3 regions of the Paenibacillus sp. NRS-1760 genome follow, and region 3 is predicted to be linked to each of the others. Evidence: riboswitches for the same ligand, from Rfam matches in the RefSeq annotation. Region 3 holds a riboswitch; each other region holds the start of a gene.
The links. A riboswitch is a leader RNA that binds a small molecule or an ion and turns the genes downstream of it on or off. The one in region 3 is predicted to bind cobalamin.
Positions count from the first base shown of each region.

Region 1: linked by a shared signal. The riboswitch ahead of metE (5-methyltetrahydropteroyltriglutamate--homocysteine S-methyltransferase) and the one ahead of ACIFSR_RS01425 (DUF4430 domain-containing protein) in region 3 are both predicted to bind cobalamin.
Region 2: linked by a shared signal. The riboswitch ahead of ACIFSR_RS31810 (DUF4430 domain-containing protein) and the one ahead of ACIFSR_RS01425 (DUF4430 domain-containing protein) in region 3 are both predicted to bind cobalamin.

Region 1 is NZ_JBITPK010000010.1:215,187-225,638, forward strand. Features, by position in the region: gene ACIFSR_RS12015 (alpha-glucuronidase family glycosyl hydrolase) at 1-1,841, shown strand, start outside; gene ACIFSR_RS12020 (hypothetical protein) at 2,027-2,509, shown strand; gene ACIFSR_RS12025 (SDR family oxidoreductase) at 2,541-3,320, shown strand; partial or broken gene ACIFSR_RS12030 (DUF2332 domain-containing protein) at 3,450-4,452, shown strand; gene ACIFSR_RS12035 (TVP38/TMEM64 family protein) at 4,723-5,331, shown strand; gene kduI (5-dehydro-4-deoxy-D-glucuronate isomerase) at 5,560-6,390, shown strand; gene ACIFSR_RS12045 (DeoR/GlpR family DNA-binding transcription regulator) at 6,416-7,210, shown strand; gene kduD (2-dehydro-3-deoxy-D-gluconate 5-dehydrogenase KduD) at 7,215-7,970, shown strand; cobalamin riboswitch at 8,114-8,307, shown strand; gene metE (5-methyltetrahydropteroyltriglutamate--homocysteine S-methyltransferase) at 8,457-10,452, shown strand, end outside.
Region 2 is NZ_JBITPK010000021.1:914,086-924,537, forward strand. Features, by position in the region: gene ACIFSR_RS31795 (glycerophosphoryl diester phosphodiesterase membrane domain-containing protein) at 1-472, opposite strand, end outside; gene ACIFSR_RS31800 (right-handed parallel beta-helix repeat-containing protein) at 659-2,788, opposite strand; gene ACIFSR_RS31805 (S-layer homology domain-containing protein) at 3,009-4,529, opposite strand; gene ACIFSR_RS31810 (DUF4430 domain-containing protein) at 4,606-8,340, opposite strand; cobalamin riboswitch at 8,490-8,691, opposite strand; gene ACIFSR_RS31815 (methyl-accepting chemotaxis protein) at 8,839-10,452, opposite strand, start outside.
Region 3 is NZ_JBITPK010000005.1:187,639-198,090, forward strand. Features, by position in the region: gene ACIFSR_RS01415 (ABC transporter ATP-binding protein) at 1-639, opposite strand, end outside; gene ACIFSR_RS01420 (energy-coupling factor transporter transmembrane component T) at 630-1,499, opposite strand; gene ACIFSR_RS01425 (DUF4430 domain-containing protein) at 1,492-2,259, opposite strand; cobalamin riboswitch at 2,437-2,637, opposite strand; gene ACIFSR_RS01430 (ABC transporter ATP-binding protein) at 2,652-3,317, opposite strand; gene ACIFSR_RS01435 (ABC transporter permease) at 3,314-4,969, opposite strand; gene ACIFSR_RS01440 (Fe(3+) ABC transporter substrate-binding protein) at 4,972-6,111, opposite strand; gene ACIFSR_RS01445 (ATP-binding protein) at 6,239-7,654, opposite strand; gene ACIFSR_RS01450 (response regulator transcription factor) at 7,651-8,328, opposite strand; gene ACIFSR_RS01455 (DHA2 family efflux MFS transporter permease subunit) at 8,473-9,915, opposite strand; gene ACIFSR_RS01460 (TetR/AcrR family transcriptional regulator) at 9,973-10,452, opposite strand, start outside.

The DNA of each region.
Region 1 (10,452 bases), on a different contig from region 3:
CGGCTGGTTTCCTTCATATTATGGTGGACTCCGTATTAATGGATTCGGATAGATGGGAGCCGTCCAAAGCGGGATATATGCTTCGGTATAGCTCTCAGCAAGGCCATGGCAATTTATCTCTTGTCGGCGGATCAGATACAGCCGTATTATATGGTGTGTTTCATTTGCTGCGTCTATTAGGCGCCGGTAAGCCAGTGAAAGAACTGAATGCCGAGCAATCTCCAGCCATGTCGCTTCGAATGATTAATCAGTGGGATAATGCTGACGGTTCGGTAGAGCGAGGGTATGCGGGACAGTCTATATTTTATCAAAACGGAGAAATAACGAGTGATTTTAATCGAATAAACGATTATGCGAGAATGCTCGCATCCGTTGGCCTCAATGCGATTTCTATCAATAATGTGAATGTCCATGCGATTGAAACGATGTTCATCACAGAGGAAAAGCTTCCTGCTGTTGCGGTTATTGCAGACATTTTCCGCAGGTACGGAATTACGCTGTTTCTGAGTGTTAACTTTGCTGCTCCTCTGCAAATCGGAGGTCTGGCCACTGCGGATCCGCTGGATGCTGGTGTGCAGCAGTGGTGGAAGGAAACAGCTGAACGGATTTACGCGTTCATTCCTGACTTCGGTGGTTTCGTCGTGAAGGCAGATTCTGAGCATCGGCCGGGGCCATTTGCTTATGGACGTGACCATGCAGATGGAGCGAATATGCTCGCTGAAGCGCTGGAAGCTCACGATGGCATCGTCATTTGGCGCTGCTTCGTTTATGACTGCATGCAGGATTGGCGTGATCGGAAGATCGATCGAGCGCGTGCTGCATTTGACCATTTCAAACCGCTCGATGGTCGTTTTCGGAGTAATGTCATTCTGCAAATTAAGAATGGACCGATGGACTTTCAGGTTCGCGAGCCCGTATCCCCGTTGTTTGGCGCGATGAAGAAAACGAACCAGATGATGGAGTTCCAGATCACTCAAGAATATACCGGTCAACAGAAGCATCTTTGTTATCTCGTCCCGCAGTGGAAGCAGGTAATGGATTTCGATACCTATGCGGAAGGTGCATCGACTGAAGTTAAGCGAGTGGTGGATGGTACATTGTACGGCATGAAATATAGCGGAATTGCAGCAGTAAGCAATATTGGGAATGAAGAGAGCTGGACAGGGCATATTCTCGCACAAGCCAATCTTTACGGATATGGCCGGCTGGTCTGGAACCCGGCTTTAACAGCCGAGGAGATTTCGCACGAGTGGATAGCCGCAACGTTTGGCAATGATCCTGTGATAGCTTTAGCAATCGGTGACATGCTGATGAAGTCGTGGCTGTTATATGAAAGCTATACGGCGCCGCTTGGCGTAGGCTGGATGATCACACCTAACCATCATTTTGGTCCGGATATCGATGGCTACGAGTATTCAAGATGGGGAACCTACCATTTTGCAGATCGTGACGGTATCGGCGTTGACCGGACGCAGGCGAGCGGAACAGGATATACCGCACAGTATAATGAACCAAACCGTTCGCAGTATGATAGTTTGGACACTTGTCCAGATGAGCTGCTGTTATTTTTCCATCATGTGCCTTATACCCATGTACTCCATTCTGGCAAGACGGTCATTCAGCATATCTACGATACCCATTTTGCGGGTGCGGAGGAAGCAGAGCAGATGAAGCGGGATTGGGCTGGTTTGGCCGGTAAAATCGATGAAGCAAGGTTTGCACATGTTGCTGAGCGATTGGCCTTTCAAGCTGATCATGCGAAGCACTGGCGCGACGTGATCAATACGTATTTCTACCGCAAATCGGGCATTGCTGATGCGGCTGGTCGGAAAATATTTTAATGAGTTTGGATGCGAGGTGGAGATTTGTCCACCTCGTTTTTTGTTAGGACAAGCACAATATTCAGTCCTTTGCCGCGATGGTAGAGGGCTGTTTTTGTCTATAGATAAAACCTTTACAAATGAGGAAAGCTTTGCAATCATAAAGTAATGGGATTTTATTGGAAATTGCGATGAGGAGTGAAGCTATGAAAGTCATGAGAATATCAGATTGGTTAGCTGCTGCAATGAAGTTAAGCGTAATATCTGCATTTGTTGTATTGTTAAGCGCTTGCAGCAATACAGTTAAAGTCGAGCATATCGAGGCATTTAGCATAGAAATTTCAGAGGAAAATAAAGATGGCTTTTATGAACAAACAGGCTTTAAGAAGGTGAACTCTATTACTGCTTTTGCAGAAAATAAAAATTATTTAAGCTCTGAAACCAAAATGGTCGTGGATTATTATGATCTGGATGGAAAATACGTTAAATCAGAAATCGTACATACGAAATTCAGCAAGTCTCATATCACGATGTCTGAAGATGGAGATAATCGAAAAAAAGAGCTTCAGGAGCCATCAACCATTATCATACCTGATGACAATTTACAAAATTTTCGATCCAGTGCTCTATCTGACGATGAGAAAAAGCAGATTAAACAGCATGTATTAAATCTAATAGATAGCTTATAAGTTTAGGACAAAGGAATATGGAGGTAATGCAATGATCTCATTAAAAAATAAAATAGCGATCGTTACAGGAGCGAGCAGATCCACGGGAATTGGAACAGCGATTTGCCGTTCGCTTGCACGCTTAGGAGCGGACATTTTCTTTACGCATTGGCATGCCTTTGATGAAACGGAAGGCAATGGGGGAGAGAAGGACTGGCCTGAGCAGCTGCGTAAAGAACTAGAAGACTTAGGCGTGAGGGCAAGTCATATGGAAGCGGATTTTACTAATGTGGAAACACCATCCCTTATTATGGAACAAGTAGAAAGGTCGTTAGGCCACGCGACGATATTAATTAACAACGCCACCTATTGCGTACCTTCCAATTACAAAAGCTTGGATATAAATATATTGGACCAACATTATGCCGTGAATAACCGCGGGCCGATATTGTTAAGCACAGCGTTTGCGAGCCGATTTGAGAAAAACCAAATTAAAGGGACATCGGGCAGAATTATTTTTATGGTTTCAAAAGGGCCCGATCCTAATAATTTGGCTTATATAGCAACTAAAGGCGCATTGATCGGGCTAATCGAGCCGTTATCTGTAGGGTTGGCTCCGCTTCAAATTACAGTGAATGGGTTTGATCCAGGTCCGACCGATTCTGGCTGGATGGATGAGCAGATGAAAGCAGGCTTTTTGCCAATGTTCCCTATGGGACGCATCGGTTTGCCGGAGGATGCGGCTAAAGCAATCTGCTTCTTGGCGAGTGACGAATCGCAGTGGATAACCGGGCAAGTCATAAAATCTGAAGGTGGTTTTTTGGGTAAATAGCTCTTTTTATCCTTTATCATCCTTCATACACTTGATAAAAGAAATCTATATAGTTTATAAAATCATTGAAATATGATTTATCGATAGCCATGATACAATGCCGTTAAGTGGGAAATTGGAGGGATGGCATTGTTGAACAAGCCTATTTTGACTGAGCAATTTATGGTGTTCGCGACGAGGGAATGCAATGGCTCAAGCCGTTTATATGAACAGCTATCATTAGCCATTGCAGATGATGATGAAATGCTTCAGATGGCTTCTCATTGCAGAGAAGGCCAGCCAGTTCCCAATCTTTTTTTTGCTGCGGTGCAGTACTTGCTGCGCAAAGAGAGCAGCCACGAACTGCAAAAGTTTTACGGCAGCATAGTTAACGATCCGAGAGAGGCGGCGGAGGCATTCCCTTTTTTTAAACACTTTTGCCATCAGCATAAAAACGAGATTGTTCATCTTCTCCAAAACAAGCTTGTACAAACGAATGAGGTTAGACGCTGTGCATTCTTGTATCCTGCATTTTGTTACATGTATCAAAAAACGAAAAAACCATTAGCAATCATTGAAATCGGAACAAGTGCGGGGCTGCAGCTTTTTTGGGATAAGTATAGTTATCAATATAACGATAGTGAAACCTATGGAAGTATAGATGCTGAACTGGTACTGCACTCGGAAGTTCGTGGAGACGTTGCCTTGCATCTCCTAAAACAAAGTCCGCCAGTGATTACAAGGATAGGAATAGATTTGCATGTTAATAATCTGGAAGAGGCAGACGATTATCTTTGGTTAAAATCGTTGATATGGCCTGAGCATAATGAGCGGATTGTGAATTTTGGCAAAGCAGCTTCTTTATTAAAAGGGCAGCAGATGGAGTTGTTTCAGGGGAATGGCGTGAAACGACTTGCAGAAATGGTTGCTAAAATAACGGCGGATTGTGTTATTGGTGTGTTTCACACCCATGTAGCTAATCAAATGACTCATGAAGACAAAGTTGAATTAACAGACAACATTAGGAGAGTAGCGAAACAATAATATGTGGGACCCAAATCTTCATCTTGATTATTATTTGGAGGGCAAGGAGCAAACGGAAACGTTAGCGGAAACAGATGGTCATGGCCGTTGGTTTCGGTGGATGCTTTGATCCTAATCGTTCATTGTGGATTTAACGAAAGAGCATAATTTCAGCGCGCAGGGATAGAGGTCGAGAGTTTTATGGAATGGGATTCGGGTGCTTACACCATTGCATGGAAAGCACAAAAGATTGTACTGCTTCCGAAGGAATATGCGCTGCTGCATTTAAACAAGAACTGAACGACTGATCACTGGCGATCTTAAATTTGACACAATGCATTGCTCGTATTTATCATCAATAATGATAAGCTGGAGATATCTACTATTCAGGGGTACAACAATGCTCAAAAAAACAGGTTTAGCTGCTTTGTATGCCAGTATTGCTTATCTTATTTATCATTATGGCGATGTGATTTTGACGTGGTTTCAGCAAGCGGATAATGTGCCGCTCGTCGTCATTATGGCAACGCTCGTCGCACTATTTCCTGTCATCCCGTATCCCGTAATCGGCGGGCTCATTGGTGCTGCTCTTGGCCCAGTGTTAGGCGCGGCAGTGACATGGATTGGCTCAGCGGCAGCATCCATTGTGATGTTTCTGTTTATCCGCTATGGCTACCAAGAGTGGGGGAAGAAGTTTCTCTACCGTTATCCAAGCATCGGCAAACTAACGGTGATGTTTGAGCAGAATGCTTTTCTAACGATTATGTTTGCTCGGCTCATTCCGTTCATTCCATCCATTGCAGTTAATATGTACTCGGCGCTAAGCCGTGTTTCCTTTACCGTTTATGCGATCGCCTCATCGATTGGCAAAATTCCAGCGATGCTGCTGTTCGCCACGATCGGTGATACGCTTATGACGGATCCAAGAAACGTATTCGTTACCGTCTTAGTATACGGCATGTTTATGGCGGTATCTCTTTATGTTTATCGAAGGTGGAAGCTTCATTAGATTTCCTCTAAAACAACAAACGGCTTCTTCGCAAATGATGTGCGCGGAGGTCGTTTTTTTTTGTTGTACAATCTTCTCGATAATAAAATGTTCATGCTAATCCAAAATGTTTAAAATGTTCTTTTTATGTTCGTAAATGTGTGTTATTATAAAAACGAACAATAACAAACATTAGCGTAGCTTGCGAGGCGAGTCTAACGCAAATAACTTTTAGGAGGCTTTTATCCAATGGAAGTACGCCATACTACGAATCCTACTGATGTGAAGCAATATGATACGGAACGTCTGCGCAGCGAGTTTTTGATCGAAAGCTTGTTTGAGCAAGATCAATTAAAAATGACATATACGCATTATGACAGAATGGTTGTAGGCGGAGCATTGCCTGTGAACGAGACGCTTGAGCTGGAGGATGCTGCAACGCTAAAAACCGAATATTTCTTGGAGCGCCGCGAGGTTGGCTTCTTGAATATTGGCGGACCTGCTTCGATTTCCGTTGATGGGGAAGTATACGAGCTGAATAAGCTCGACGTGCTTTATGTTGGCAAGGGCAAACGTCAGGTGCTGCTGTCAAGTGTAGATAAAGCAAACCCTGCGAAGCTTTATTTCTGTTCCGCGCTTGCGCATGCTGAAATTGCAACACGCAAGATGACGATGGAGGAAGCGAATCCGACTCATCTTGGTTCGCAGGAGACTTCCAATGAACGTATTCTTTATAAATATATCCACGCAGACGGCATCCAAAGCTGCCAGCTTATGCTTGGTGTAACGAGCTTGAAAACGGGAAGCGTCTGGAATACGATGCCTTCTCATGTCCATGACCGCCGCATGGAAGCATACTTGTACTTCGACATGAATGATGATGCTCGCGTATTCCATATGATGGGCGAGCCTTCGCAGACGAGACATCTTGTTGTTGCCAATGACCAAGCGATTCTTTCACCGCCATGGTCGATCCACTCAGGAGTGGGCACAAGCAATTATACATTCTGCTGGTCGATGGCTGGAGAGAACTACACATTTACAGATATGGACGCCGTACCTGCAAGCGAGCTAAAATAGAAACATTCGCTACAGGGGGTGCACTATGCTTGCTGCCGAACGGCATCGTAAGATTATAGATAAATTGGAGCAGCTTGGCGCGGTTAAAGTTTCCGAGCTAAGCGAGCTGTTTCAAGTCACGGAGAAAACGGTTCGTGAAGATTTAGAGAAGCTGGAAGAGAAGGGATTGCTGAAACGGACTCATGGCGGAGCTGTGCCCCAGCATAGAGGCGAAGACAGCCTTTATCCGCTGCAATTCCCAAACAGCAAGCATCAGCGGGAGAAGGCGGCGATTGCAGAGCTTGCTCTTTCCTGCATCGAGCCTAATGATATTATTGCGCTTGATGCTGGCAGTACTACGCTCGAAATGGCAAAACGTCTGCCCAACATCCCGGTTACGGTGCTTACGAACGATCTGCTTATCATTCGGGAGCTGACTGCGAAGGACCAAGTAAGGCTTGTTATTCCCGGGGGCTACCGGCATAACAATTTGCTTATCGGCGCAGAATCGCAGGAATGGATTAAACGACTGAATGTACACAAGCTATTTCTTTCCACAACCGGCATTCATATGGAATATGGGCTTACCATATTCACAGAAGAATTGACGAAGCTGAAGAAGCTGTATATGGAAAATGCCAAGGTCGTCTACTGCCTTGCCGATCATAACAAATTCGATAAGGGTGCACTAATAACGTTTGCCGGTTTGCATGAAATTGACTATATCATCACAGACGAAGGTATAGATGCGGACGTTGCGGCGAGGTATGAGTCACAAAATATAAAAATGATGAAAGCAGCGCTTTCGGAAAATGGGAAGCGTACTAAAGGTAGGAGCTGAGCCGATGAGTTTGTTTGATTTGACGGGTAAAACAGCTGTCGTCACAGGTGCAGGGCGCGGGCTTGGAGAAGCGATTGCGCTTGGATTAGCACGAGCGGGTGCGGATATCGCGCTTGTCACGAACCAAACGCCTGCTGACAAAACGGCAGCAGCGATAAGAGAGCTTGGACGCAAAGCGATTACAATTCAGACCGATATTGCTGACCGAACGAAGCTTGCTGGAATTGTTGATCGTACAGTTGAAGAACTGGGACGCATCGATATTTTGGTCAACAATGCGGGTATCATTCGCCGCACACCAGCTGCAGAGCATAGCTACGAGGACTGGCAGGATGTACTCGACGTTAACTTGAATTCTGTATTTCTCCTTTCCCAGCTGGCTGGGAAACATATGATTGAACAGGGCTCAGGGAAAATTATTAACATTGCGTCGATGTTAACCTTCCAAGGCGGAATTAATGTTCCGGGTTATACGTCCAGCAAACATGCCGTTGCCGGTCTTACCAAAGCGCTTGCTAGCGAATGGGCAGCTAAAGGCTTGCAGGTAAATGCGATAGCCCCAGGCTACATGAGTACAGACAACACCGAAGCGCTTCGCGAGGATCCTGTTCGCAGCGCTCAAATTTTGCAGCGCATACCAGCGGGACGCTGGGGTACATCGCAGGATTTGATTGGACCAGCGGTATTCCTAGCCTCTTCAGCTTCTGATTATATGAACGGCCATATCTTGGCTGTTGATGGCGGTTGGCTGGTTAGGTAATTATATAAAAACCAATAAGGCTTTCCTTTTGCAGCGCAGGCTGCTTAGAGGAGAGTCTTTTTTTGATACTATAATGATTTCCATTGTATGGTTATTATTTTGCGTGTATAGTTATTCGTGATCCTAAAAAATGCGATCAACAACTGAAATAAGTGGAAATAGGTGCTCTTGCTGTATAGCTTGAGCTTAAAAGGGAAGTCCGGTGCAAAACCGACGCGGTCCCGCCACTGTAACAGAGGAGTCTAAGCGCTAACGCCACTGATCTTAACCGGTTGGGAAGGCAAGCTTACGATGATGATTCTGGAGCCAGGAGACCTGCCTATTTGAACGACACTGATTTTACCTACGGGAGATAGGGAGGTGTTAAGACAGAACCGCTGTTTATTAAAACGCCGGGCGTCTTTACCTTTGCTTCTTTAAGGTAACGACGCTCTTTTTTGTGCTTTTATTTCATAATAATTACATTTATTAGGAGGAAATATGAACGTGAGCAAGCTGCAAAACAGTGTACTTGGATATCCGCGTATCGGCGAAAATCGGGAATGGAAAAAAGCACTTGAAGCTTTTTGGAAAGGTGATTTGGACGAAACGGTATTTCTTCAAACCCTTGAAAGTATTCGTCTTAACAACTTGAAGCTGCAAAAGGATAAAGGAATTTCTTTAATCCCTGTTAATGATTTTACGTTATATGATCAAATGCTGGATACTGCAGCGATGTTTGGCCTTGTGCCAGATCGTTTTTCCTATGATGGAGGTCCTGTTCCCGTACAGACCTACTACGCAATGGCGAGAGGGACACAGGAAGCACAAGCCTGCGAGATGACCAAATGGTTTAATACCAACTATCACTATATCGTGCCAGAACTTGCGGATGCTGCTCCGGTACTGACGGAAAACCGTCCGCTGATTGCGTACCGCGAAGCCAAAGAAAAGCTTGGTATTGAAGGTAAACCTGTCATTATCGGTCTATACACCTTCCTCAAGCTATCGAAGGGCTACGATGCCAAGCAGCTTCCGCAGCTCATTGAGCAGTTTATACCGCTTTATGCTCAGCTGCTTAAGGAGCTTGAGCAAGAAGGCGTACAATGGGTGCAAATCGATGAGCCCATCCTTGTTACCTCTATTTCTGAGGAAGAGATGCAATGGGTTGAATCGATTTATGCAAGGCTGAACCAAGCAGCGCCAGCGCTTAACATAATGCTTCAAACGTATTTTGAGGCAGTTGAGCATTATGAAGCTGTAGTTGCTCTCCCGGTACAAGCGATCGGTTTGGATTTCGTTCATGGTTTGGAGCAAAACTTGAAGTCGCTTGAGCAATTTGGTTATCCGAAGGATAAGCTCGCTGGTATCGGACTTGTAGACGGACGCAACATTTGGCGCTCAGACTATAAGCAAAAGCTCGAATTGCTGCAAAGGATTTCGGCATACATTCCAGCTGAGCGCACGATCGTTCAATCGTCATGCAGCCTGCTGCATGTGCCGGTAACAGCAAAAAACGAAACCAATCTGCCAGTAGAGCTGCGTGAGGCGCTTGCATTCGCGGAAGAAAAGCTGGATGAAATTGTGTGGCTAAGTGAAACAGCGACAGTAAATGAGGCGGACATCTCAGAACTGCGCAAGCTTGAGCTTAAGCTTAACGGCGAGCGGATTCATCATTTATCCATTTCTCCTGCCCGCAATCGCCAAGCTGCTGATGCAGCAGCGGTAGCGGCGCATCCTTCAACGAGGCAGAAGCCATTTGCGGAGAGACAAAAGCTGCAGCAGCAAAAGTGGAATTTGCCTTTCCTTCCAACAACGACAATCGGCAGCTTCCCGCAAACGCTGGATGTACGTCAAGCAAGGCAAAAATGGAGAAAAAATGAGCTCAGCTCACAGGACTACGCTTCATTTATCAACGATAAAATTAAAAACTGGATTGAAATCCAAGAAGAGCTTAACATTGACGTCCTCGTTCACGGTGAATTTGAGCGTACGGACATGGTCGAATTTTTCGGAGAAAAGCTGGATGGGTTCGCATTTACAAAAGGCGGCTGGGTTCAATCGTATGGTTCCCGCTGCGTAAAGCCGCCGGTCATTTATGGCGATGTTGTATTTACTGAGCCAATGACAGTAACCGAAAGCGTGTATGCGCAGTCGCTGACAAGTCGTCCGGTAAAAGGGATGTTGACGGGTCCGATTACGATTTTGAACTGGTCATTTGTCCGCAACGATATCACACGGGAGCAGGTTGCATACCAAATTGCGCTTGCACTTTCAGAGGAAGTAAAGGTGCTTGAGACTGCAGGCATCGAAATGATTCAGGTTGATGAGCCAGCTTTGCGAGAAGGCTTGCCGCTTAAACGCAGTGATTGGGATGCCTATTTAAAATGGGGCGTGCATGCGTTCCGTCTATCGACTTCAGCTGTGCGTGACACAACACAAATTCATACACATATGTGTTATTGTGAGTTCCATGATATTATCGATTCCATTCTTGCGCTGG
Region 2 (10,452 bases), on a different contig from region 3:
TGTTAAAAAATATCGGGACGTTAAATTGTGCAAAAAGGGAAGTTGACAGCGGCGATTCAATAAATGGCACGAGAAACAATAAGAAAAACAACAGCTGAATCAAGCCAAATCCCAATAGTTTAGGCGTCTGTCTCAGCGTCGTCAGCACGGCATCTGAGATCAATACCTGTTTGCCAAAATAATGCTGCTGAGAAATCGTAATAACTACGCCAAACTCGATAAAAAGCACAAGTACAGCTACTAAACAGATCGCGATTAATCCAGCAACGCCCGTGTAGCTCAGACCAATTTTGTAAACATCGCCATTCAATACAGAGCCCGATCCAAGTACACGAAGCATACGGTTAAAAATAAAAGAAATAATCGGAATGATGACAAAGCTTGTTAGGAGCATAAATAAATATTCAAACAACAAATGTTGCTTATACGTTTCACGAAAGTCACGGATACTTCTACCAAGCCGCTTGAGCATGAACATTCATCCTATTCATTGTATGGTAATCAATAAAGCAAGAAATGGAATTGCTAAGCAACTTCATTTCCTTATTATAGCTATTTACCTACCCCCGCGTCGAATCGGAAAAATACAATAAAAAATCCGTTCTCTTCAAATGAAGAAAACGGATGCTCATTTTTATAAAAGCTAACGTCTGCCAGCCTATTGTTTCTTAATCGAATTATTTTTCAAAATATCATTTTTCTTTTGAACCAGCTTAGCTGTGTATAAGGTATTGTTTTCAATAATGTAGGCAGGCGCTCCTGTTCCCGCGTACAAAGTAGTGATGCCGATTGCCGCCAAATTGGTTTTAATCGTATTTCCTCTAATCACTGCTTTAAGAACATCATGCGGATCATTTCGTTTCCAATAATCGTTAATACGCACAATCTCCGTCTTATCGGAGGTCAGCTTTTCCGCTGTAATCGTATTATTCTCCAGCAGCAGGTTTTTCGCCGATTGTACACTAATGGCTTGGGAGTTGCCTAATAGCTCAAATGTCGAATTTTTGATCGTCAAATCAAGCTTCGGATGTTCAGCGATCATTAATGTGCTAAGCGCTGGCGGTGATTGAAAGGAACAGCCATCGAACACATATTTGCCGGCTTGTGCAACCGCAATCGATCCAAATTTCCCCGTTCCCGCGGCTCCGATAAATTCGCAGTTGTTGTATGTGGCAGGAGGCAGCGTTAACCCAGAATCGGTATTAAAGCCGGTTACCTTTAAGTTATCGATGATCGAGCCCTCGGTTATACCGCCCGTTACGACTCTAAGCTTGCCTTCGCCGTTAATCGTTATGTTTTTCAAACGAATCGGTTTTCCCCAAAGCGATAGACCAGAATCACTCTTTTTGTTGTTATTCATAACGATGTTCGATGCACTCACTCCAAAAGCATCCTTCGCACTAATTAAAAACATAGAGTCCGTAAAGGTCATGCCGTCTATTTTGATATTAGGACCCGTAAACGACGTATAGGAATCATTCATCTTGTTATCGATAAATGTAGCATCGTGAGCCGCTGCAATGCGCGAGCCGTCAAAGTGATTGCCTTTGATCATGGCCCCTTTAAATGGATCGGAGATGGCTAGCCCAATCGCACCTTTTGATGCCAAATGATTATCTTCTACGATTGCGTCTTTTCCATCATAAAGAATGACATCGTACGAAGCATTATCGTGAAATTTATTGCTTTTAATCGTAATATTGCTGTTGCGGTGTCCGTTCTCGCCAAAACCGCCCTCCACATCTATTCCCGACTGCGGCATCGTCCCTTTGATATGATGAAGAACGTTGTTCTCAATAAGTACTTGGTCAGCACCGCCGACCGTAATCCCTTGCCTACGGTTATAAGCAAATTCAGAATTTTTCACAACCACGTTTTTCGTTACACTTTTGTTCCAAAATTCCACATAGGCGCCTTTTTTGGTCGCTTGCTCGAATACAAGATGGAACTGCGTCGCTCCTTCCGGTATGTCGATGAGCTCGCGCACCTTCACATTTGCCAGCTTCTTAATAAAAGCTCCGTTCGCTTTATAGAAGAAGATATCAAATTTATATGGCAGCTTAATCGCATTCGACAGTTCAAATTGTTTTTCCGTTTTAAAAATCGTGTTCGTAAAATTAAGCGGCTGCTTCGTTCGAAGCTTTTTGGCATTCGCGACATTTTTTCCTTTATCATCGAATGCGCCTAATACAAAATGATCTTCATACAAATCCTTTGCCATCGTGCCGTAACCGCCCAATATGAGACCATCGCCTGTAAAATTAATCGATTTCACACCGTCAATGGTAATATCATAAGCTCCTTGCGTAAAAATGCCATAACCAGCTTCATGTGTGCCTGAGCTGTGCTTATTGTCTTTTTTAGAATAGTTATGTGTTTCCCGGTCACCTGCATAGGTCCCGCCTCTCAGCGTGACGTTATGAACGCCATAACCCAAATACATGAGTTGATACGACTCTTTATCATTTGTTTCCTTCTGGAGCACCGCATCCATCGGGAGATCAAACACCATATTGCTGACCATATTAATCCGGTTAGCTTTATCGATTAAATAGGTACCCGGCGGCAGTGACGTCGTCGTTTTCCCATTTTTAACCGCCCATTGCAGTGCATTGTTAATGCCCTTTGTTGTCTCAATAGGACGTGTACCATCGTTATAAATGCCAAACTTAGATAGTTCAATTAGATAATAGTCTTTGGAATCCGGCGCCTCTGCCGAAGCCTGATTAGGTATTAGCAATAGCTGTAATCCGAGCATTAGTGACATGACTAGCTTTAATATATTCACTTTAAGCCTCCTATTTGCGGTTCAAATCATCTGATTGCAAGAAATAAGTGCTCCTCCTTTCAACCTCTTAAATATACCACTACCAATATTCTTTATAAAGAACAAAATCCTGAATTTGGTTCGTTTAGTGAAAAAAGGGGCTTCCTTCCTATGTATTAAGATGCAAAAAAAGAAGCGAAATGAAAGAGCAGCTTGCTCTTTCATTTCGCTTCTTCTGATTTTAGGCTGCCGGCAATTCCAGCAGTTTATCGGCTACCACAGCTGCCATTTCTCTCGTAACGACCGCTTTCGGATTAAAGCTTCCGTTCGAGCCCTGCATCAAGCCGTTTACATATACGGCATTGACGTATGCTTTTGCACTTTCATGAATGCTGCTCTCGTCTTTAAAAGGAAGCGAATCTGTGCTGCCCTTAAGCTTGAAAGCCTTGGCAATCATGATCGCCATTTCTTGTCTTGTTACCGCTTGGTTCGGTTTGAACGAATCTATTGTAATCCCTTGAATGATGCCGAGTTCCTTGGCACGCATAATGGCTCCGTAATACCATGCGCCAGGCTGAACATCTTTGAACACTTTTGCTGCTTCATTAGCAGGGGCTTCCTCCAATAGATTGATGAGCAAGGTTGCAAATTCAGCTCTTGTCATCTGATTCTTCGGATCAAAGCGAAGCTCCGAACCGCTTACCCCTACCATAACTTTGGCTTCGAACACGCTATAAACGGCATCATAGGCCCATACGGAAATGAGGTTATTGTCTACAAATTGTGGCTTGCTACCCGTCAATTCTGTATCAGCCGAAATGTTGAACAGCGCAGGCTTTTGCTTGCTATAGCGGTCGTACGCGGCTAACGCCATCAACGCTTGCTCCGTTGCCATCTCATTTGATGGCTGACCAAGTGCATGTGCAAAACTACCATCCGCAAGCTGGAATCTTAATAAGCTCGTTAGGAGATTCCCGTTCTTTTTCATAAAGCTGGATTCCATCGGACTAACTCCCACAGCTGACAAAGCAATAATAGCTTGAGCTACGCTCTCACTGTTGTCATCACCAAACGCGTTAAAGCCGCCATTTACTTGCTGCTCAGAAGACAGCCAATTTACAGCTTTATCGATTGCACTTTTCACTTTTGCTTGCTCTTGGTAAGGAGCGAGTGCGCTAATCGCCATGGCGGTTATATCTAAATTATCCTCAGATTTTTCCGACAGCGGGAATGCTCCACTCGTATTTTGCTGGCTGAGCAGCCAATCTATTAACTTCGTACGTGTCCATAAGGCACTTGCTGGCACCTCATAATTGCCGCTATCCAAAGCAATCAATGCAAAAATCACGCCATTTGTGCCTTGATTGGTCATTCTCGAATGATTGTAGATGCTTTGAATGAGATTGTAGCCAGCGAAGGAGGCTGCATCTTCACCTGCCGCTCTAATCGCAATAGCCATTCGTTCAAGGTCGGTTACTTTGCGGAATTCACCTTTGTTCTCTTTTAAATAAGAAGCCAGCCCGCTCAAGTAACTCGCTGGCACCGCATGACTAGAACGATATAAGGCAATCGCTTCCCAATCGCTAATGGTGCCGCTGCTTAAGATTTGTTTCGCAGCTGATGTCATTTCATTCTCTACCGCCATCGTTTCTGCCGCTGCCGCGCGCTGCATAGGCAACAGAGCCGTACTGACGCAAGAAAGCATTAATGCGTATATAACCAACAATAATAACGATTTAAGTGATACGGATTTTTTGTTCATCCCGAATCTACACTCTCCTTTCAAGAAAATAGCTGTCCCGCAGCTATTGCAATAGCCTACGAGACAGCTTAGTAAATTATGATTTCAATTCATGAAGTCGGATGATCGTAACAGCTGCCATCTCACGTGTAACAAGAGCTTGTGGATTAAACTTGCCGTTATCTCCTGTCATAAGACCTTTTTGGTAAGCTACATTTACATAAGGAACAGCCCACGCTGCAACAGCGTCACGGTCCTTAATTGCTGCTTGTGGTGCATTCTCATCAGCTAGACCTTTAAGTCTAACTAAAACGGCAGCCATTTCTTGTCTTGTAATCGGTTGGTTCGGTGCAAAAGAAGTTTCAGTTACACCTGACATCAATCCTTTTTCTTTGGCAGCTTTAACATAACCATAATACCATGCCCCACTGTTAACATCCTTAAAGCCGGAATCCTCCATAATAGGGTCTGCTCCGGAATACTTAACCATTAGCGCTGCAAATTCAGCACGCGTCAAATTACGTTTAGGCTCGAATGTTGCATTGCTCGTGCTTGTGCCTTGCATGAAGCCTAGTGCCGTTGCTTTGTTTACTGCTTCCAAAGCCCAGCTTGCAATTTTTGATTCATCTGAGTATTTTGTTGCAGATGGATTTGGCTTTACTTCTGGGTCTTTTCCAGGAACCTGTCCACCAGTATCCCCTGGAACCGTTGCTCCAATATCCGCACCTAGATCCTTCGTATATTGCCAGCGAACATTATCTCCTTTTTTAAGCACATATGAACCTGCACTTATTTGCGGGAAGGTTCCATTAACAGAGTACATCCAACCGCTTTTCTCACCATGATCAAATTCAGCAAGACCACCAATTGCTTGTACGTAAATACTTGAATCCGAACCTATATATTTGAAAGAAACACCCTTCTCTTCAAGCACACGTTTAAGTGCAGTAAAGGCAGTATCACCTTGTTTAAGAGTTACAGTGTATGGAGCAACCAAATCACCCGTGCTGACAGTACGCTTTTCAACTGATAGAGTAATGGTCTCCGCTACCGGAAGGGTACCACCATCTCCACCAGTCGAAGCTGTTGTTGTTGTATAAGCTAAAAACTCTGTGAAATGCTTTGTTTTAATAATAAGATCGCCGTTTTGATTATAAGCATAAACCTCATCCGTACGTGCTGATGAATCAGCATATTTCTTGATTTGCGTGAACACACCTGCTTGATCTACAAATCCAGCTTCTTTATCGCCTTGACCTTTAATGGTAAGGGTAACATGTTGATTAAATTGTATTTTTTCATTTCCGCCCGCTTGTATGCGAACAGCGATTGCATCAACTTTTTTATTATTAACAGACAGTGCAGTATTCAGCTTAGCTGTTAGCCCGCTTTCGTCTGTGCTTAAGTATTTGGGAAGCTGCAGCTTTTGATCCCATGTTGATGTAACCGTCGTATTAGCTGGAATCTCCAACGTAGTCGTACCACGAATAGCTGTTACCTTTGGCAATGCAGCCGATGCAAAGGAAAGAATGATATTGTTGGTTACAGGTGCATTGCTTTCTGCACCAAGAGTAACATCCTTCTCGTTCTCATGAATTGCAATATTTTGATCTGTGGTATTACTTACTTCACGAGGTACTGCAACCGCAATTGGCTCCGTTTCTTTTTTACCAACTAAAGCGGCACCTAATGCTTGAACAGTAATTGTTCCGCCTTTTGCTGTACCTTCGAAAGAAATGTTTATGTTCTTTTCATCTTGAACAAGTGATTTTACCTTCAGCTCTGTATTTCCGGTATTAATTGACCAATTATCGATATTGGCCGCAACGCTAGTGAAATCATCGCCAGAAAGCTTTACGTCAATCGTCGGATTAACAGCACCACTCGTAATTGTGGATTGCGTAGAAAGAGCTGCATATCTGCTGTAATAGAAGCGAACAACATCTTTATCCTTAAGCTCATAGGCGTCTACACCAACTTCTGGAACAATACCATTTACTTCATACATCCAACCATCCCAGCCACCAAGGCTGCCTGCTGCTTCTCCAGCTATTTCCGATACATAAGGTCCGTAACTGCTCTCCGTAATTTTATAACTTATCTTTGGAGTTGCTTGATCAAGTGATTTTTTAAATACATCTAAAACCGTAACTTGTTTTTCCGTATTCTTAAACGTCACCGATTGCTTCGTCAAAATTGGTGATGAAATGCCATCAACCTGAAAATCTACAGTCACAGAATCAGAAATTGAAACCGTAAACGGTTCGCTCTCCTTCTTACTCTCTGATACTGCTGCTAATGCTTGTAGTGTAAATGGCTTGTCTTTTGCTTTGCCCAAAAGACTAATCTTAATGTGCTGATCGTTCGTCTTCTCAATTGATTTAATCGTCAGTCCTGACGCATCCGAATCAATAGCCCAGTTGCTTGCAATAGTCGCTTCGCTGCTGAAATGATCACCCACAAGCTTAACATCCACAGTAGGATCAACTGAGCCGGTGTACAGCTTTGTTGTTGTAGAGAGCGCTGGGTAACGACTGTAATAGAATCGTACCTCATCATTTTCTTTAAGCTGGTATGCATTTGCACCTACATCTGGCGCAATGCCATTGACCTCGTACATCCAGCCATCCCAGCCGCCAAATGAACCAGCTTCTTGTCCAGCAATTCCTTGAACATATGAACCAATACTACTATTTACAATATTGAAAGTGATAGGTGGATTTGCTGTATTAAGTGCCTTTTTTAGAGCATCGAGTGCTGTAACTGGCTTTTCATTCTGTTTTAAACTAACCGTTTTCTGATCATAAATACTTTGAGAAATACCATCAACTTTAACCTTTGTGTTAACAAAGACAGGAAGTTTTATTTCACCTAAACGTTGCCATACCGTTTTCTGATTTTTAATATCAGCAAGAGCAACAAGTGCTTGCTCTGTAGCGATTGAATTAGAACCTTTATCTAAATCGTTCTTAAATGCTCCATTCTGGAGCTGGAACAATGAATAAGTATCAAGTACTGATTTGTCATTAGCCATCCAGACATCAGACAACATATCCTCGCCAACGGCTGTTAATCCGCTTACTACGGCAGAAGTGCTGCTCGAGTTTTTTCCATACATGACATTTTCTTGGTTTAACTTTATAGTTTGCAAATAATTTTTCACTCTTACAATCGCAGCTTGAACAGCACTATCATTCTGATAATTGCCGAGTGCAAGCAGCCCCATACCAGTCATATCAGGATCAGAATCTTTTCCAAAAAATGCAAATCCACCGTCATTCAACTGTTTACTTAATAGATATTTTAATGCCTTATTCTTTGAGGTATCATCCCAGCTACCAACGTCACTCCCAAGCTTTACACCCGTGTCAAGTGCATGCATCGCCCACATATGCCTGTTTGTTGAACCGGCGAATGACCCTGTATCCTTATTTAATTGTGCAGCTAACTCCGCATACAGATTTCGATCCGTTTCCCACGCATGCGCAGGATCTTCACCCATCGCGAGTAATGAATAAATATAGCGGATATGAGTTGTATCACTATCATTAGGCTTCAACCCCGGATCCACGGTCTTCCAACTAGGCAGCTTCCAACTGCCATCCTGCAGGTTTTCTCCAGCACCCCAAAGGGCAACAATTTCCCACCAAGAATTCAATGTTGTATTTCTATTTTTATAATACTCAACCGTCTTATCAATCATCTCATTCAATGAAGCATTCGCAGAATGATCTGCTGCTTTACCTACTTGTGGTGCAAATAAAGTAAACACCAATACAAAACTTAAAATTGCAGGCAAACTCTTTTTCATAAATCTTTTTAAATTAAGCAATGTTTTCTCTCCCTTTAATCATTTTTGGCAACAAAAAAACATCTTTCCGTTTGTGGAAAGATGTTTGGATAAACACGTGCGCATGGAAGCATAGGAATCCACCTATTGCAAAAGCACGAATAAACATCTCCCTCCCATCCTCGTGAGAAATATAGAGCGCTCCTATGGCAGGTCTCCTGGCTTCGCTTCATTGCATAGACGATCTCCTTCCCGTCATGATATGACAGTGGACAACATGATCATCTGCTCCGCGATACAGTGGCGGGACCGCGTCGGATTTTGACCGAACTTCCCTATTAAGCTGCTTGTGAATGATAGATTCACGGCAGCACCATATTAGCTATTCTATGAAATTGTAAGTGCTTGTTTTGTGAATTGTATCAAATTTGAAAGGATTAGACAAAGGTTCTGACCGTTTTTTTTCAACTTGTACAATTCTCTATTCGATTTCATGCGCATATGACTAGTATTTCATCATAAATCTACTTCAGCTACAAATTACTCAATTTTGAATCTCTTAATCGAGCGCTGAAGCTCCTCCGAAAGCTCATTTACAGATGAAGCAAGCTGCTGCGTTTCAGCTGCGAGCTGATTTTGCCGCTCAGTGTCCGCTGCCGATTGCGCAGCATGAGTGGAAGTATCCTTGGCTACCTGCGCCATCGATTCAACGGAAGCGCTCACTTCCTCACTGCCTGCTGCCATCTCCTCCGTTGAAGCAGATACATCTTCAATTTGTGAGGCAACAAGGCGGGATTCCTTCCATATCGTGTCAAAAGATACCTTCAGCTCCTGAACGATGAGTAATCCTTGTTCCATTTCTGACTCTCCTGCAGTGACAGCGTCAACAGCATCGGCAGTCAAGGCTAGCACCTCATTAATCGTTTCTTCGATATGGCCCGCATGAGCCGAAGCCTGTTCAGCCAGTTTTCTTACTTCACTTGATACTACTGCAAATCCACGGCCATACTCCCCTGCATGTGCCGCTTCTATAGCAGCGTTTAGAGCGAGCAAATTCGTCTGATTTGCAATAGCAGCAATCGTGCCTGCCATCTCTTGGATTTCGGATGAGCGCTCATTAAGATGTCCGATCACTCTTGATATCGAAGCCGTTGCCGCGCCAAGCCGTTCCATTTGACCAACCGCATGATCCGATTTTTCATGACCCAGCTCCGCTGCTTGCAGCATGTCGTTCGACGCTTCCGACATTTGGCTCGAGGAGTGAGCAATCCTTCCTACGCTCGTCGCCATTTCCTCCATAGACCTTGCTGCCTCAACTGCTCCGTCCGCTTGATTTTCCGCGCCAATTGCCATCTCATTCACAGAGGAAGCAAGCTGCGAGGAGAGCTCTCGGCTTTGCTGCGAGCCTACACCTAATCGGCCTGCAAAATCCGATACGGATGCGGCATTGTTCCGAATCGTCCGCATTAAGCCTTGCATATGGGCAATGAAATGATTGATTTCTTCGCCTAGGCGAGCAATTTCATCATTTCCTTTATTTTCTATACGATAGGTAAGATCCGCTTCGCTAGAATTAAGATTAATTGCTGCATGAACAATATTACGAAGCTTACGTCCTACCATAAATTGTGATAGCAGAAACAAAACGACCAATACAACAACCATCAGGCCGCCAAATTGCATGACAACCATCGTTCTTTCTGAAGCGATGAGCGCATCGGCCTTTTCTTTTGACAATGCAACACGTACCCCGCCCCAATGTTTGCCATCGATAATTAAAGGATAGGAAATATCCCACGTTTCTACCGTTTTCCCGTCTATGAGTCTATTATATTTTTGCAGAAGGACATCATCCGTCTTCGTATTCGTAGCGGCATTGTAGCCTGTTTTATCGTTAAAAATCCGATTAGCCCGGTAGTTTTGACTAAGAAGTCCCTCGTCGCCCCAAGCATCTTTTGATTCTTCTCCCATAGGGCTGTAAATGCTATTATGTGTTGGGATATAGCCCGCAAAATTCGGATTTTCTGAATAAGCGCCTGCAATAGCAAAAATAACATTTTCCTCCGTCAGAAAACTATCCATAATGCCTTGCCAGCGGTAATCCGTATAACGGTCATAGGCACTATCATATTTCAGTTCATATTGAGATAGCGG
Region 3 (10,452 bases):
AATGATTCGATCTGCAAGTGGAATAACATCCTCCAGCCGATGCTCGCTTATAATAACCGTCATCGACATTTCCTGATTCAGCCGATAAATAAACTGCAGAAAATCTCGTGCCGCTACCGGATCAAGCTGCGAGGTGGGCTCATCTAATAGAAGCAGCTTTGGCTGCAGCAGCAATACTGAAGCAAGATTGATCAGCTGCTTCTGTCCCCCCGATATTTCATGAACGGATTTGTTAATCAGCTCATCCAGCCCAAAGAAATGGCTCATTTCGGCTAGTCGTTTACGCATAACCGCTTGCCCATAACCGACATTTTCCATGGAAAAAGCCAGCTCATGCCATACCTGATCCATCACAATTTGATTTTCAGGATTTTGAAACACCATGCCGATATGTTCAGCCGCCTCGACCGCAGGCAGCTCCTCTAGCAATACACGATTATACTTAATGGTGCCTGAGCGTTTCCCCGTAGGCTGCGTTTCTTTTTTCAAGTGCCGAAGCAGCGTCGTTTTGCCGCAGCCGGATGCCCCACAAAGAACGACAAAATCGCCTGGCTTGATATTTAAAGTGATGTTATCGAGTGCTGCAACCGTTGATTCCGGATAATGGAACGTCAATTGATCAATCTGAATTACTTCCATGACCTTCTCTCCATTTCTTCAAGTACGACTGGTGTTAACAGAAAGGCGCAATAGCAAGCGTATGCAATGCCTTCCCCCCTATGAAACTGCATTGTTTCCAGACGCGGATAAATAGTAAGCACACCAAAACCTTGCATCCAGCCCCAAATGCATACTAGTGCCATTGCTCCAAGAAACAATAGAACATACCAATCTCTACGATCCATACGATAGATGACATAAGAGCTTCGTTTAGCTGCGCCATACCCTCTAGCTTTCATAGAATCAGCGGTCTGAAGCGCCTCCTCCAAGGACCAGGTCAACAACACACGAACAAGCAGCATGCCGTCCTTGCTCCGTTTTTTCAAGCTGCCTTCGAGAATCGAAACCCCTTTTATTCGTTGAACCGTAGTAATTTGATCCAGTCTCCGCAAGAAAAGCGGTACGAACCGAATCGACATCGAGGTTAGCAGTGCAGTTCGCGGAGCGACTCTTGAAAATAAATACATCCATTTCTCCGTCGTAACAATCTGCTGAAACGATACAAAGGCTAATAAAATGCACAATAAAGAGAGCATCATCGTCACACCATATAAAATAGCTTCCAACGTGATCGGCTGATCCATAAAATAAAATAAAATATGCCGCCCGCGATGAGAAAACAGCGGGTTAAGAACAGCAACTAAACCGCCCATTAGAACATAATAAGGAAGCAGCTTAAGCAGCCGCTTCCCTTCGCCATGAATGACAATAATTACCGTAATCGCAGCAAGTGACGTCAATAAGAAAACAGGATGAAATAAGAGCATGCCGAATGTAATGACTCCTGCATAATAACTGAAGCTCGTAACCGGATGTACCGAACCGAACGCACTATTCATCGAATTTTGCTCCTATATCCTCGCCAAGATCAGTCGTGTACAACCATTCAATAACATCGCCTTCATTAACCTTGTAAACCCCGGCGCCCTTGTTAGGAAACTCACCGTTTACTCGGTACATCCAGCCGCTCTTCGCGCCCAAATCGAATTCGTAAATATTATCGATGCCTTCAATATATGCACCGCCTTTAACACCTCTGTATTCCATTTGTATTTTGTTTTTTCTCGTAATTTTCTTCAATACATCAAGAACGGTATCATCCTTCTTGAACTCTACAGCTGTTGGAGGGAGCACCGTTCCCGTATCTTTGTCCGCGACAATAGAAATCGTAACCGTCTGCACAGGATTTGGCGTAGCAGCAGGGGTGACGGGCTTCGCAGTAGCCGCGCCATCTGTTTTATTTGGTTTCGCAGAAGCAGTAGGCTTCGTTTTGGGATCATCCAATTTCGGCTCATTTGTCTGCTTCGGCTTCGGGGAAGGCGTTGCTTGCTTATCGCCAGCGTCGTCAGTTGCCTTCGCTTTATCTTGATCTTTGCTAGGCAACTGCGTTGCCTCTGTTGTTTCTGATGCTGAAGTACTCGTTGGCTGCTCATCAGCGGCTTTCTCCGCTTCTTTTTCCACTTGTCCTTCGTTGCTGGTTTGCACTTGATTGGTAGTGGAATTAACGCTCTGTGCCGGACTGGCGCAGCCAGCTAATAAACCAATCACCAGCCATAGGATGATTAAGCTTGGTAACCATTTCTTGCAGATCTTTGCCATCGTCTCTTTTCTACTCCTTTTTATCTCATTCACACAAACCTTAACAATAAAAAAAAAGACCCCCTTCTATTAGGGGATCTGCATGTCGAATGTAAGAATAGCAACCGTATATAACTAAAATATATGATGCGTCCTGCAAAACGATTACGCCTCCACATTCTTTACCCCCGAAGAATGAGAAACAAAATAAAAAAGGCAGGTTTCCTGGCTCGTGCGTCAACGCGATTCTCACACCTTCCCATCCTTGAATCGGACAGTGGCATTTGCAGAGAATCACTCTTCACATACAGTGGCGGGACCGCGCCGGCATTGAACCGGACTTCCCTATTAAGCAAACAAAAGCATGCTTTTGTTTGCACCTTCTCTATTCAATTATGCGATTATTTAATCAATCATATCGGGATTGCTGGGGTTTGTCTATATGGGATTTGAATGATTCGATCGCAAATAGCAGCTGCATCCTCTTGATCATGGGTGACGAACATACACGTAATTTGGGCTTGGTGAAGCAATTGCTTCAGCTCCTCCCTGATGCTTTGCTTTAAGTGTGAATCCAAACTGCTGAATGGCTCATCCATCAACAGCATCAAGGGAGACGGGGCAAGCGCACGAGCAAAAGCAACACGCTGCTGCTGACCGCCGCTAAGCTCATGCGGATATCGCTTGACGAAATCCTTTAACTGGATCAGCTCCAGCATTTCATCCAGCCGTTTGAATCTATCTTTTCTTGATAATCGATGCAAACCAAATAATATATTTTGACCGACAGTCAGATGAGGAAACAACGCATAATCCTGAAAAACCATGCCTATGCCGCGCTGCTCAGGCTGAATAAACTGCTGATCATCCACTAAAACCCTGCCGCCAGCGGCAATACGTCCCGAGGCAGGAATCTCAAGCCCGGCAATAATCCGCAGCAGCGTGCTTTTTCCGCAACCGCTTTGACCAAGCACTCCAACAACTTCACCCTTCTGCATTTGCATCGTAAAGTTTTCTAATACACTCTTTTTCCCATTATCATAGCTAAAAGAAACGTTAGTCAGCTCAAAAAAGTTCATCTGGATTTCTTCTCTCCCAACCAATGATAAACAAAAACAGTTGCCATACCCACCGTGATTATAAATAAAGACGGTACCGAAGCTTGATGAATTTGCTCATCGCTTGCATATTGATAAGCTTTAGTCGCTAGCGTCTCAAAATTAAATGGGCGCAGCAGCAGCGTCAGCGGCAGCTCCTTCATAATTTCCATAAAGGTAAGCAGGAAGCCTGCTAATATGGAGCCTTTTATTAATGGCAAGTCCACTTTGAAGAAGGTAGCCGTCATACCTATGCCAAGCGTTCTGGAAGCTTCAGAATAACGATTGCCTATTTTATCAAATCCCGCTTCCACCGCATTAAATCCTACACCAAGGAAGCGGATTACATAGGCGAAAATAAGCATCACGAGCGACATGCTGAGCACGAGCTTGCTCGATCCAAAGCCTAACCATGAGTAGACGCCGCTTAATTGATGGTCTAGAGAAATAAACAAAGCAAGCACGCCAATGGACAAAACAGCACCCGGGATAGAGTAGCCCATTAAAATTAGCTTCGTTGCTGCAAGCGACAAAAGCGATCGATTCAGGCTGCGGCTTACATTGGCGACAATAACGGCAAGCAGCATCAACACAGTAATCGCAACAATGGAAACCAAAAGCGTGTTGGAGACGAGCTGTGCAAATTTGCTGTTCAATACATCTTGATAGGTCCATCTCGCCCAAACGAGGAGCTGAATTACTGGAATAGCGAACGAGAGGGCAAATATAACCGTGCTCACAAAAATAGCAGCAGCTGTCCCTAAATAGGATAACTTCCTTCGTTTAAGCGGATTAAGCTTGCTTGTCGCGGAATGATACATTTTTCGCCTGCGAAGGAGTCTCTCCATAATAAACAATCCAATAATAGCGCTCATTAGGAGTGCAGATAATCTCAGGGCAGAATCAACGTCATACATACCAAACCATGTTTTGAAAATCGTTGCAGTAAACGAAGCAATGCCAAAATGTTTGGTTACTCCAAAATCATTCAGTACCTCAAATGCGACGAGGCTGGCTCCGCCGATAATTGCAGCCTGCGACAAAGGCAATACGATTCGAAAAAAGATATGAAGCTGCCCTTTGCCGAGCAATCTTGCGTTTTCTATGAAAGCTGCGCTTTGCTTCTCCATAAAGGTTTTGGTCATCAAATAAATGTAAGGAAATAAAAACATTGAAAATATGAAAATAGCGCCTTTCATGGACAATATATCAAAATAAGCTTGGTTAGGGGTTACGCCGAGCGTATTTCGCATAAAAACTTGTATACTGCCCGTGTAGCTCAGCATAGAACCGTAAGTATAAGCTGCAATATATGGTGGAATAGCCAGTGGCAGCAAAAATGCAAAGTGAAAGAACTTCCGCATCGGGAAATCATAGGCTGCAACAAGCCATGCAAGCGACACGCCGATGATAACGGAGAAAAACACCGATCCTACTACAAGATATAAAGATTGAACGACAGATTCAAACAGCATATACTCTTTGATTTGCTGCCAGTTTTCATTCGGTTTGTCAAACAAACCGAAAAAAATATAAAGAGACGGAATAAGGGCCATGATGGCCCCTATTACGCTCAATATAACCCAGCCGTTCAATATTCTCTTTAAATTTCGCAAAGAGATGGAAGCCATCATTTTTATTTCCAACCTGCCTTAGCCAGAAGCTCGACTGCTTTTTTGTTATGATCGCCCAGCTTGGAGAAATCCAGCTTCTGTGTTTTAAAGTCACCCCAGCCCTTTAACAACTCAGGCTTTTCTGCAGCAGCATTTACAGGAAATTCGAAGCTTCCTTGCGTTAACAGCGTTTGCCCATCCTTGCCTGTCATGAATTCGATCAGTTTAACAGCGTTATCTTTATTCTTAGCATGCTTAGTAAGGCCTACACCGCTGATGTTAAGATGTGTGCCTGTCGTTTCTTGGTTCGGGAAGAATACGCCAATTTTCTCTGCAACCTTAACCTCTTCCATATCCTTCGAATTCAACATTTGCCCAACGTAATAAGTGTTCATAATCGCAACATCACCTAGACCAGCAACGACCGCTTTCGCTTGGTCGCGATCTCCGCCTTCTGGATCACGAGCAAAGTTTGCTACAATCCCCTTCGCCCATTCTTCAGCCTTTTGCTCTCCATTTAGTTCGATGAATGAAGCAAGCAGCGACTGATTATAAAGGCTGGCAGACGAGCGCGCCAATACTTTCCCTTTCCATGCGGCATTTGCAAGATCTTCATAGGTGGACAGCTGCTCCGGCTTCACACGATCTTTGGCATAAACGATAACGCGTGCACGGGTTGCAATGCCAACCCAATTATTTTCGTTATCCCGCAGCTCTGCGGGTACATTACTATCAACCGTTGTGGATTGGATCGGTTGAAGCACTTCATTTTGCTTCGCATAATTTAGAACGCCGCCATCTACTGTAATGAACAGATCTGCTTCTGAGCTTTCTCCTTCTCGCTTCAAACGTTCAACGAGCTCTTCTGCTGTACCTTTAATTTCATTGACTTTAATGCCTGTTTCTTTCGTAAAGGCATCAAACAACTGGCTGTCAACATCATAGTGTCTTGCTGTAAACACGTTTACGACTTGCTCTTTGTTGTTATTCTTACTCGTATCATTACTTCCACCGGCTGCTTCAGTCGTTGCTGGGCTCGCCTCTGGCGATGGCGAAGAAGCATTCGTCTTATCGTTTCCTGCATTATTCGCTCCACAACCTGCTAATACGAGCACTGTCAGCATCGTTAACAATACGACACTTACGATATAATTCTTTTTCATCTTGGTCATACCTCTCGTTCCCACTTTTAATTTGATAATGAAAATCATTACCACCAATTCAACAGTTCCTATTGTAACCTACTAAAATGAGAAAATGCTGTGAAAATAAAAAAAAGCTACCCGACATTCATTTTCGGGTAACTCGTTTAAAAACAGCTGAAACGGTGGTACCTTGATGAAGTTTACTTTCAATGAGCAAACTACCGTCATATCGTTGCACCAAACGGTTCGCAATCGCCAGACCGAGTCCATGACCGCCGCTTGTGCCGCTCCTCGAACGGTCTGCGCGGTAAAAACGATTCATAACGAGCGGTAAATCCTGATCAGATATGCCAACGCCAAAATCTGTGACTTGAATGACAGCATCCGTTTCCCCTAACAAGCAACAAAGCTCTATTCTTCGGCTTTCTCCCGAATAGTTGACTGCATTATCAAGTAAGATGAGCATAATTTGTTCCAAATGCTGCTCAGACACAAATAGATCTACGTCTGACAAAAGACTCAAATCAGCATGAAAAGTGAACTCCGGATGAAGCACCTCTACATTTCTAATAAGCTGTTCCATCTTCTGCTTCGAATGGCTGCTCATCTCATTCCCGTAAGTCGGCTCTTTCTCTGCACGAGACAATGCCAGCAGCTCATGTACAAGTCCTTTCAGTCGAGCAATTTCCTGCGACGAAGCTTGCAGAGATTCTTCCAGAACTGCAGGGTCATCCTTTCCCCAGCGCTGCAGTAGTGCGAGATGCCCTTCAATGATGGCAATTGGCGTTCTTAGCTCATGAGAAGCATCCTCTACAAATTGTTTCTGTTGCCCGAACGAGCGCTCAAGTTGATCCATCATTTCATTAAACAGCTTCATGAGCGTTGCAATTTCATCATTTTTATTTTCGTTTAGCTGAACCCTTTCTTGTAAGCCCTTCTGCTTTACGCCGGTCATCGCAACATTCATCGCTTGAAGCGGCTTTAGCAGCTGACGCGCCAGCAATCCTCCGCCGATGCCGCTTATAATAATGGCACCGACACAGCAAATTAACATAATTCGAAAAAAAGCTGAACTAAGCTTCTCAAAATCCTCGATGTTTTTCACAATTTCGATTGTTCCATTAAACGAGAAGATCGTTAAAGGGCTGCGCATAAGCAGCAGGTTTTGGTCAAGAAACCACGACCCTTTGGCAGCTAAACTCGAAGAAGGATAAGCACTTAACCACTGCTCTGTTAGATTATCAGAGACAATCATGATCGGTGCTCCATCTTCATCAAGCACGCGGATTAGCTGATTTTTACCATTTACTTTTTCAAGAAAGCTTCGTATTGAAGTCAGCTCCGATTGCTCGAAAGTGAACTCCTTTTCCAATAAATAGTTTAATATTTCCCGCATGTCTTCCTGTGTGTTCGTCTCTGCTTGTTTATTCATCCACTTCTCTACAAACATATATTGAACGGTATTGTACGCAGCAAATAAAAGAAATAACAGCAGCGCCGACCATAATGTCAGCTTCCACTCGATCGGTATTCGTGAGAAACTTACGCGCAAATTATTCATTTTTTCATCACATACCCAATACCGCGCAGCGTTTGAATGCAGCTCGTTCCTCCGGGGACATCAATCTTATTGCGCAAATATCTCACATATACATCAACAACATTCGTATCGACAGCCGCATCGTAACCCCATACGGTATCAAGCAGCGTTTCGCGTGAGAAGACACGGTTTGGATTTTGCATGAAAGCAAGCAGCAATCCGTATTCCCGCTTAGTCAACTCTATGATTTGTTCGCCTCTGCTAACGATTCTAGCGTCTAAATCAACACTTAACTCGCCAGAAGACAAAATGGAACGCTGATCTGATGCAATCATATCCTGTCGCCTAAATACAACGCGTAGACGTGCAAGCAGCTCTTCAATCGCAAACGGTTTCGGGATATAATCGTCCGCCCCGCTGTCAAGGCCAGATACTCGGTCTGTAACGCTGTCTCTCGCTGTCAGCATAAGAATAGGTGTTGCTTTTGATTCCCGAATACGCCTGCAAACCTCAAGTCCGTCCATGCCAGGCAGCATAAGATCCAATAAAATAACATCCCATTCTTCTCGCAAGGCGCGCTCTAGACCACTATTGCCATCATAAGTAACAACTGTCTCAAACGATTCATGACGCAGCTCAAGCTCAATAAAACGCGCTAAATTTCTTTCATCCTCAATAAGTAAAATCTTTTTCATGGATTGACCCGCCTTTAGTATTGCAAATGCTTGTCTACAGCATATTTTCAATCATTGTAATTGATAATTGTTCTCACAGTCAATCGTTCTATCAAAAAAGAGACAGTCCATATTCCCATAGACTGTCTCTGGTATTCAAATCTATTAATGCTGTTTGCTCACATGAACCCGTTTAATGAAGAAAGCAACGATCAAACCGATAATGGCAACAATCATAGCGAAAATAAATGCGTTCTGAATTCCTGCTGTCAACGCAAGCGGAGCATTGGCTGGATCTGTAGGATCAGCCACATCCTTCATAAAGCCGGTCATTCCTGCGGTCATAATACTTACTGCAACTGCGGTACCGATAGCGCCAGCGACCTGCTGCAGTGTATTCATAATCGCCGTACCATCCGGGTACAGCTCGCGTGGCAGCTGGTTGAGCCCGTTTGTTTGTGCAGGCATCCATACCATCGAAATACCGATCATCAAGCATGAATGAAGGACAATAATTAATGTAATCGTTGATGCTGTCGTTATGCCTGAGAAGAACCATAGCGCAGCGGCAACGATGACAAGACCTGGAATAACAAGCCACTTAGGACCAAACTTATCGAACAGGCTGCCCATAATGGGAGACATAATTCCGTTAATAAGTCCACCTGGCAGCATAATGAGGCCAGCTGTCAGTGCACTAAGACCAAGTCCACTGATCAAATACATAGGCAGAACGAGCATAGAAGATAATATAACCATCATACAAATAAATACCATTAACGTTCCTACAACAAACATCGGATGCTTAAACGCCCGTAAATTCATCATCGGCTGCTTCATCGTCAATTGACGAACAGCGAAAATCGCAAGGGACAATATACCAACGATCATGGTCGCAATCACTTTTGTACTGCCCCAGCCGCCTTCACCTTCACCCGCGCTGCTAAAGGCAAACACAATACCGCCGAACCCAAGCGTTGAGAATACGAGAGAAAAAATATCAATTTTCGGTTTTGTTATGGTAGATACATTTTGCATATACATAATCCCGAATAATAGTGCAATGACTAGGAACGGAAGCGACAACCAGAAAATCCAGTGCCAGCTTAAGTTTTCAATCAAGAGTCCTGCAATCGTTGGGCCTACAGCAGGCGCAACCATAATAACAAGCCCAATTACACCCATTGCCGCTCCCCGCTTCTCAGCCGGGAAAATAATAAGAATTGTGTTAAACATAAGCGGCAGCAAAAGCGCCGTTCCGACTGCTTGGATAACACGCGCAGCCATTAGAACTTCAAAGCTTGGTGCGAGCGCCGCTACCAATGTTCCTAGTACGGAGAAACTAAGTGCGGCTATGAATAGCTGCCTTGTAGAGAACCACTGGAGCAGCAGTCCCGATACGGGAACCAATATGCCGAGCGTCAGCAAGTATCCCGTCGTCAACCACTGTACCGTTGGCGCCGTGATATCAAAGACGCGAATTAAATCGCTTAGTGCTACATTTAATGCCGTTTCACTAAACATTCCGATAAAGCCGCTTAATAATAATGAAATCATAATGGGGATTACTTTATATTTTTGCCCCGTATTTTGTTTCGATTCTGTCATTGTTGCTTGCAAGCCTTCCACTCTCCTATTATCTATCTAGCATTTATTCATGACTTCTCATAGAGAAGGACATTTATTAATGATATACGGCAAACATTTCGCTGCGGATAACAACGGCTGCTTGTCCCGATTCGTCAGCGTTAGAATAAGCGCACCTTCCAATAAGGAAACGGTGACGACGCCAACCTCAACTGCTCTAGTCTCTTCCATTCCAAGTTGAACCAGCCTCTCGGAAATCACGTTCTGCCATGCTGCAAATACACCTTGTCCAGCTGCTCTCAGCTTCTCGCTAATCGATGAGGTTTCGACTGCCATCCAGAAGCTAAACGGCATATAACCCTTATAATCAAACTTCTCTGCGTCATCAGCCATATCAAATACAAAAGCCTGAACGGCTTCAGCAGGGTCCTCATAATCGGCAAATTTCTTTCTCCATTTCTCAATCACAAGCTCCTTCGTGCAGTTAATGCATTCCAGCGCAAGCTCTTCTTTGCCGTTTGGGAAATAATAATAAAGAGATCCCTTCGGACAATCACT